4 regions of the Lysinibacillus telephonicus genome follow, and region 3 is predicted to be linked to each of the others. Evidence: riboswitches for the same ligand, from Rfam matches in the RefSeq annotation. Region 3 holds a riboswitch; each other region holds the start of a gene.
The links. A riboswitch is a leader RNA that binds a small molecule or an ion and turns the genes downstream of it on or off. The one in region 3 is predicted to bind cyclic di-GMP.

Region 1: linked by a shared signal. The riboswitch ahead of MKY04_RS19010 (putative glycoside hydrolase) and the one ahead of MKY04_RS21760 (methyl-accepting chemotaxis protein) in region 3 are both predicted to bind cyclic di-GMP.
Region 2: linked by a shared signal. The riboswitch ahead of MKY04_RS19700 (methyl-accepting chemotaxis protein) and the one ahead of MKY04_RS21760 (methyl-accepting chemotaxis protein) in region 3 are both predicted to bind cyclic di-GMP.
Region 4: linked by a shared signal. The riboswitch ahead of MKY04_RS17905 (DUF5667 domain-containing protein) and the one ahead of MKY04_RS21760 (methyl-accepting chemotaxis protein) in region 3 are both predicted to bind cyclic di-GMP.

The regions. Positions count from the first base shown of each region.
Region 1 is NZ_CP155468.1:3,913,203-3,915,412, reverse strand. Features, by position in the region: gene MKY04_RS19015 (DUF4956 domain-containing protein) at 1-19, shown strand, start outside; gene MKY04_RS19010 (putative glycoside hydrolase) at 275-1,102, opposite strand; cyclic di-GMP riboswitch class I at 1,143-1,226, opposite strand; gene MKY04_RS19005 (response regulator) at 1,433-2,210, shown strand, end outside.
Region 2 is NZ_CP155468.1:4,092,548-4,094,757, reverse strand. Features, by position in the region: gene fdhA (formaldehyde dehydrogenase, glutathione-independent) at 1-30, shown strand, start outside; cyclic di-GMP riboswitch class I at 636-747, shown strand; gene MKY04_RS19700 (methyl-accepting chemotaxis protein) at 992-2,210, shown strand, end outside.
Region 3 is NZ_CP155468.1:4,499,747-4,501,956, reverse strand. Features, by position in the region: gene MKY04_RS21765 (VUT family protein) at 1-438, shown strand, start outside; cyclic di-GMP riboswitch class I at 680-766, shown strand; gene MKY04_RS21760 (methyl-accepting chemotaxis protein) at 858-2,210, shown strand, end outside.
Region 4 is NZ_CP155468.1:3,686,807-3,689,016, reverse strand. Features, by position in the region: gene MKY04_RS17910 (metalloregulator ArsR/SmtB family transcription factor) at 20-649, opposite strand; cyclic di-GMP riboswitch class I at 987-1,071, shown strand; gene MKY04_RS17905 (DUF5667 domain-containing protein) at 1,150-2,210, shown strand, end outside.

The DNA.
Region 1 (2,210 bases), 590 kb from region 3:
CGGGGATTACGCGGCATAATTTGTCCATAATATTTAATAAAGGGTCGTTCGAAAATTCCTTTAGAACGGCCCTTTAAATATTAAACAAGGAACTACTGCACAAGCAAGGTGAGAAAAGTATACTGTGATGATGATATGAGCAACGTTACTAAGCCTCCTACCGTTAGTCAGAAAACGAAATTCGAAAGTGTAATTTTTGATAGCTATATATGTCCTAAATAAATAGAAGGACTATCCAGAAAAACAATCTTTCCGAATAGTCCCTCATATATAACTAGTTATATATGCTGTTTGAATTTTTATATGGAACAAATCCATACTTTTTACTGTATTTAAAACTTTTTGTATCTGGAGTAACAGTAAATACTGCAATATTTTCTTCACTCTCTAGTGTTTGGAAGTATTGAATCCAATCTTGACCCCATTTACTAGTTTTTAAGCGGTTTTTATCAAAGTCTTCCCACATAATCGCATCAACATAATCTTTTGAAGAGGTTTCTAATGTCTCAAAACCCCAATTTTGCAATAAAAGCAACTCATTATGTTTATCAGTAATGGATTGTAAAAGTTCAACATAACCATTTCTTAAGTAAGACGCCATTTCTTCATCATCGTGATAGAAATCATCGATATCCCCAACTGTATCTAAAAGAATGCCATCAAATTGTTTTTCAATAATTTCTTCTTCAATTTCATCGAGCAGAAGCTGTTGGTAATGGGGATTTGTAATATCCATTAAGTAAGTATCCCAATCTTCAACGTATACTCTCTCGCCATCATCTAATAAATAATCGGAGTCCTTTACTTTTTCAACAAACTCTTCGTCCCATGTCTGTAACTCCATAATACTAATATAACCTAGAGCAATAGTGCCCGCTTCCTTAATTTCAGAAACGTGTTCTTTTGTTGTTTCATGGGGTTCAATAACTACCATGTCATAATTGCTAAGTTGTTCAGCTTTTGAATCATCTATTTCACCGTAGTAAATTTTATAGCTATTCACATCTAATAAAGGGTTATGTACATGGCCCATCGTAGGATAGCATTGAGTTAAGAGAAGAGGAAATGCAAGGTTGAAGGCAAGGAATGTTTTTTTGAACATAAGTATTGCTCCTTTACGATTTATCTCTAAAAGAGAAAATTACGGTAACCCAGCCACCATAGCAATATACCTTAGGCCTGTAGTTTTGCGTCTCAATTTTTCAATTGATTTGCCATTATAATCATTATAATATAGCTTTCTGTATTTTGACAATTTTCACTTTTCACTTTTTATATTTTTGGCCGATATTAATCTAGCAAAAAAATATATGTAACTTTATAATGTTATAAATACAATATTCTATAAAATGGTATTAATTGGTCAAAATGGTAGTAAATTTGTAGAACGAATTTTGTACGTATTATGAGTACTAGGAAAGGGGATATGCTTATGAGAGCGATTTTAATCGATGATGAGCAATTGCCTTTAATGTATTTAAAAAAAGTGCTGGAAAATAAAATTGATGGTGTGGAAGTTGTTGGAGTATATCAAGATCCTATTCAAGCCTATGAAAACATAAAAACAGATTCACCAGATGTAATATTTATTGATATCCATATGCCTGAGATGAATGGACTAGAAATGGCAGAACGCATTCAGGGAGCTTTTCAAAATATAGAGATTGTATTTGTGACAGGGGATGATAGACATGCTCTTGAGGCGTTTGATTTATATGCATTTGATTACATAATGAAGCCACTTCAAATAGAACGTCTAAAAAAAACTGTGGAACGTTTGCAGCGAAGACTAGATAATCATCAAACAAATAGTAAAGAAAACAAAGTTGAGAATACCCTACTTTACACTTTTAATCAACTTAAGTACCAGAGAGCAGGTTGTGAACCTGAAATTTTTAAATGGCGTACAACCAAGGTGCAAGAATTGTTCGCATATATGTTTCACCATAGGGGAAAAATAGTAGATCGTGAGACATTAATTGAAATGTTGTGGCCTGATTTTGGAATTGAAAGAGGGGCAAAACAGCTTTATACCGCCATTTACCACATTCGTCAAACAATTAAGAAGGCAGGAATTCCTTCCATTTCAATAAGTAGTGTAAACAATTTATATGGAGGATACATAATGCATATTGAAGATATTCTAGTTGATACAAATGAATGGGAAACAAAGCTAAACAAATTAACTCCTCCAAAAAATGATAATATCC
Region 2 (2,210 bases), 410 kb from region 3:
ATTGATCCTCATGAAATTTTAAATAAATAAGTTAGACAAATGGCCTATTATTATGAGTAATATTACATTAGATTTAGCTAAAAAATTATTTCAGGTGTGAGAAGCGAAAAATTTGAAGTTTCCATGGTTATTTCAATTGTTGATGAGGGTAGAAATTCACCGAGATGATGACTAATTAGTAAGCGCTGACATTGCCCCAAATAAGGCATGGACATCTGTTGCGTTAAAATGCCTTGTAACTCAGAGAGCATGCTGTAAGGCAAACAGTGTTTGAGCGGTTATCAAGAAGCTTGAATTAGCAATCAAACTTTAAATTAAATAGTATTACTCTTAACGCCATCTCTCAGCAATTAACCTAAGAGATGGTGTTTTTTTGATTTTCAGGCTTACTCATTCTAATAGAGGAAGGTACTGTTCTAATAGATCAGAGAAGGAGTCTTTTTCATTTAGCCATAGAACCTTCGTATTGCATTTACAATAGTATTTCTAGGAAGATTTAATTATCCCGATTATAATATAGTGCATAGTTTTTCCTGTAGAAAATAATAAGTATTTTGGTTTTATTGTCATAAATTATTGAAATTTGTATAATTACATGCGATTATTATAAGAGATGAGTTTAATCTTATATTTATGGAAGATAAAGGCAAACTATTCCGAAAGGGTAGGACGCAAAGCCTAGGGTCTAAGGTTTAGTAGGATGAATCAAAATCCTGCAATTTAAACGATGATCGCCTGGTTACCAAATTTACGGATTCTTACTAATTTAAATCCTTTGGCTATTCTATGAAAAATAGAGTAGTTTTTTTTTGGCAAGTTTTATTCCATAAGCTAGATGATTGCTAATTATAAAACAAGCTTTTGTACATTTATAATATTTAGCAATAACTTTGTGTAGTGAAAGTTTTAGAGAGGGATGATAACAGTTTATTGACGTGCAAGATGTGGAAATTCTAATAGTTTCACTAAAACAATAGAAAGGTTTGGCAATATGAATAAAAGAAGATTTTCATTTAAAGCAAAAGTTTTAATTTATTCTTTATTACTATCGTTAGTACCGATCATCTTTGTTGGATTTTTAGTAAATAATACAGTTAGCAAAATAACTGAGAAAGATTATCTCAATTTTAGTGAAAGAGAAATTAAACAGGTTGATAATGGAATTTCTATGTATTTTGAATCTATTAGGGAAAACGTGAGTTTACTAGCTACCAACCCATCTGTTATAAATGCTGATTCAAGTATTACCTCCTATATGGATGTAGCAGGGGAAGATTCAATTGACATGACTCCTTCTACTAATGGGGAAAAAGAGCGAGCAATATATGAGGTGTTTTCTCAATTTAGTGAGAGTCATCCAAATGCAGCTTATGTTTATATAGGCACATCGGATGGAGGTTATGTCCAATATCCAGAGGGTCCTGTGCCAGCAGGCTTTGATCCAAGAGATCGTCCTTGGTATACGACAGCAGCTGAAGATCCAGGAAAAGTAAAGTTAACAAGCGCCTATGCAGCAACTGGAATAGAGGGAATTATCGTAAGTAATGTTGTTACGATTGAAAAGGACGGAAAAGAAATAGGTGTGTTAGGTCTGGATGTAAGTCTAGATGGTTTAACAAATATGATTAAGGAAATCAGCATAGGAGAAAATGGTTATGTAATTCTAGCGCAAGAGGATGGAACAATCCTTGCAAATCCAAAGAATCCAGAACTGAATTTCCAACCAATTTCCGAACTGAATGTTCCGGAACTAGAGGATTTAAGTAAAGATGGTTCATTTGAAGCAATAATTGATGGAAAAGAATATGTATTAAACACAGTCACATCAAAAAATGAAGGCTGGAAATATATCACTGTCATCGAAAAGAGTGAACTTTTAGCGACGGCAAACTCCATCCGCACAAATATCTCTATTATTGGTGGAATTATTGCAGTAATAGCTATAATCGTTTCTATTTTCGTGAGTCAAGGTATAACACGAAGAATCAAAAATATTGGTGATGTATCATTAGCCATGTCTCAAGGTGATTTAACTCAATTAGTTGAGATTAAATCAAATGATGAAATTGGAGATATGGGTAAGAATTACAATATTATGTCTAATAGTTTAAAAGAAACGATTAAAAAGATTTCATTAGAATCTCAGGCATTATCAGCTACATCTGAGGAACTGGCAGCATCTTCTATTGAGAATCAAAAAGCCTCGAATC
Region 3 (2,210 bases):
CTTTTAATTGGATCAACCTTTATTTTTAGAGATCTTGTGCAAAATAAATATGGCAGAGCAAAGACCTATTTATTTATTTTTATTGCATTAATTTTATCAGGTATTGTTTCATTCATACTTGGGGATACAGTTTGGATTGTGATGGCATCTGCAATTTCATTTGTAATCTCCGAGACGGCTGATACAGAAATTTATACACGTTTGAAACTTCCGATTGCTTGGCGAGTATTATATAGCGGGATTGTTGGAGGATGTCTCGACTCTGTAATTTTTGTAGTAATTGGTTTAAGTCCGATTGGTGCAAATGTTTTACCATGGGAAGCTATTCCAGCGGCTATATTAGGCCAAATCATCGTAAAGACAGTAATTCAAATGTTCGGTGCACTAATTTATAACCGAGTTCGTGTAATTAATAGAAAACCTCTAATCTCAGAATAATAAATTATAGTTAATAATTTTCCTTAAAATAAGTTAATAGTAAAAAAGACTTACAAAAAGCGCAAGGATGTGATAATTAATATCATTCTTGCGTTTTGTTTTTAATACTTTTCTAACGAAAATCTCAAATTGATAAGAGTGAAATTTTTACCATATATAGACTTGCTTATAATAAAATGGTAACATAATAGAAAATTGCATTAATCAGGTTATTTTCCAGAAAATGCTTACAATTTAACTTAATTTGAAAAGGCAAACTCATTGAAAAATGGGGACGCAAAGCCACGGGTCTAAGGTTTGAAAAAACTATGATAGCCGGGTTGCCGAAAAATCTAATGAAGTTTTTGGCTGCTCACTTTTTGAGTAGATTTTTCAACGGTTTAGCGGGGGCGATTGCAATCATAAGGGGGATTATTAGTTTGGAAAGTGCAAAAAACCGTATCATTCTTATTTTATCTTCAATAATTCTTATAGCCTCAATAATTGTTCACTTCCTTCATCGAGTATTAAATGTTTCTTTATATTGGATCGATGAACATCCAATTCATCACATTCAGCAATCAGATTTAGTTCTTAACATTTTTTTAAGTATCCCTATACTATTACTCATCACAACGCTTTTCTTTTATCGTAAAAATAACGATCATTCAATAATACCTCTTTTGAATACATTGACAATTACATTTGGCAGTATGTCGATGATTGCTGGCGGAGAAGGAATGGTAGAATATCATTTCTCAATTTTTATGGTAGTTGCTATAGTTGGTTATTATGAAAAAGTAAATCTTATTATTGTTATGACTCTGCTCTTTACTATCCAGCATTTATTAGGTTTTTTCTTTTTAAGTGAATACGTGTTTGGACAGTTGGAATACCCATTTTCAATGCTTATAATTCACGCTTTATTTTTACTAGGAACTTCAGGTGCCATCACATGGCAAACGATTCAAAAGAGTAAGCTATTAGCGGATTTAGATCAAAAACAACAAAAACAACAAATTTTAAGTGGAGTAATCGAAAAACTATCAATTAGCTCTGAAAAACTAATAAATGCATCAGTACAGCTAAATGAAAATTATGATTTAAATAGATTAGCCATTAATGGGATGGCAGCAAATATTCGAGAGATATCTAGCGGTGCCGACATACAGAGGCAGCAAACGGAGGGCAGCTCTGCAGCAATTCAGGAAATCAACCATGGGATTCATGAAATTACCGAAACAGCTAAGGAATTATCCGAAATTTCAATAGCTACAGCAGATGAAGCAAATGAAGGAAATGTAATGATTTATAAAACTGTTCAACAGATGCAATTAATAAATGAAAAAGTAAGCTCATCTTCAGAGATGGTAAAAAAACTGAATCATCGTTCTGAAGAAATTGGTGATATCGTTAAAATTATTACAGACATTGCTTCTCAAACAAACTTGCTAGCTTTAAATGCTGCAATTGAAGCAGCAAGAGCTGGAGAGCATGGAAAGGGATTTGCTGTTGTAGCGGATGAAGTTAGGAAATTAGCGGAGGAATCAGTTGGTTCCGCAAGTAAAATTACAAGTATAATAAAGTCTATTCAAGAAGACACAGTCTCTTCAGCAAAATCAATGGATCAAGTAATTAATGAGGCGAAAACGGGATTAGAGGTTGTTAAAGAAACTGGCGAAATTTTTGGCCGAATTTATGAATCAATCAATGGTGTTGCAAATCGAATTAAACAGATTGCTTTATCATCAACAGATGTTTCAGCAGCAACAAAACAAGTGTCATTGTCCCTA
Region 4 (2,210 bases), 810 kb from region 3:
ATTTAATTAGGTATTATATTTAATTAAATTTCAGTTTGAATTTACAATGATCATCTCCGTCTGTTTTACAACAAACTCGGCGAACTTGATCCGTGTCCAGTACATTTTTAAACATTTCTGTCTCACAACGGCAAGCCATTTTAAACTCCTGTGCAACAGAATAGATAGGGCAGTTATATTCAATCAACTCAAAGGTTTGGTTATCTAATTGGGTAACATTTGCCATATAACCTTTTTCATTTTGTATGTTAACAAGTTCATCAATTTTTTCAGTTATTGATTTATTGTTCATTCGATTTTTGTATTCTTGAGTAAGTCGATTTTCTCTTCTCTCGAACAAAAGCTGGATGGATTTCTCACCATGAAGTTCTTCTATATCCCTAAGAAACTCAAGTGTTATTCCCTCGTAGTTTTTAGGGAAAATTTGATCCCCTTTATCTGTCAATGAGTAAACTTGAAGTGGTCGACCCATTGATTGTTTAGTTTCAGTAGATTTAACAAGTCCTTCATTTTCTAAAACAATTAGATGCTTTCTAACAGCCATATGAGTAATATTTAATAGCTCTGTTAGTTCATTAACTGACAATGAAACTTCTTTTTTCAGCAGCTCTAAAATACGATCTTTAGTATTGATTTTAGCTTTAATCATACAATTCACCTCAATTCTTAAGTAAATCCATACGATGATTTAAACCTGATTAAACTATAAAATGGGTTGGGAACTACCACACTACTTATTTATTATACTATAAAGTATAAAATGTAAAATAGGAACCATTGTCACAAATTTAAAAGCTAGTTTAAAAAAATAGAAAGTTAATAGAAATACATAAATTTTGCAAACACACTATCCAGTTAAAAAAGGTTTTAGCTTTTTAAAGAATATAGGAAAAGGATGTGAAAGATATAGTAAAAAATATTTATAGTCATCCTTTTAACTATAAAGTATATTTTAATTAGATAATGAGAACGGAATATTGTTCCTCATTTGAAAAAGGCAAATCTATCGAAAGGTAGAGACGCAAAGTCACAGATCTTCCGTAATTATACAAAGATGGCTGGGCTGCCAAATGAAGAATGGAGAAGCTACTCAGATAATACCTGAGTCTATCAAAATTCTTCCCTAATAAATTTTGGAGGGATTTTTTTATGTCAAAAAAGTATTTTATTAGTAATGTCAGAAATGTGTTGGCTACAAGTGTAATGGCAACGGCGTTTGCTTTTGGAAGTGGACAGGCATTGGCAAATGAAGAGCAGCCAGTTACTCAACAAGTTGAAGAGCAAGTTGTAGAAGAAAAAGAAGTTAAGGAAGTTGCACCTTCCGAGGAACAACAAACAACAGAAAATACTATCGATGATTCTAAAACTGTTGAAGGTGTAAACGAAGATTCATTAAGTAAAGTTGAATCTGAACCAAAAGTTACAAACGAGACTGAAGAAGGAACTAACGAAGAAACAGATGGTGAACCAGTAGTAGAGGAAAGCGAAGATACTGAAAAAATTGAAGAAGAACCTTCTTTAATACCAGGCGACTTTTTTTATTTTATGAAAAAATTAAAGGAAAATGTCCAATTGGCACTTACATTTGATGATGTAAAGGAATCAGAGCTACTAGCATCTTTTGCAGAAGAACGTATTGCAGAAGCAGAGGCATTACTTGCAGACGGTGAGGAAGAGTTAGCTAGTGAATTGCTAGAAAAAGCATTAGAACAGCAAGAACTAGCTTTAGAAAAATATGAAGAAGAAAAAGAAGCAGAACAAGAAGTTGAGGAAGAAGGAACTGAAAATACTGAAGAGACAGCTGCAGAAGAAGACGCTGATTCAGAAGGTTCTGAGCTAGAAACTAAATTCGCTGCAAATATCATTGCTTTACAAGCCGTTTTAGAAAAAATAGAAAACCCTAAAGCGAAAGAAGCAATTGCAAAAAATATCGAAAAAGCACAAGAAAAGCTTGAAAAGAAAATAAATAAAGAATTAACTAAGCAAGCAAAAAAAGCTGAAAAGAAAAGTGAAGAGCTTGAAGCTACTACTGATGAAAAAAGCTTAGAAGAAAATGTGGACGTTGAAAATAAAGAAGTAATTGTAGAAGAAAATGAAATTGATAATGATGCTGAAGCTGCAACTTCAAATCAAGAAACAACGAATGAATCAACTGTTAATACCGAGAAACAACAAAAAGCTGTAGAGGCTCAGAAGAAAGCAGCAGAAAA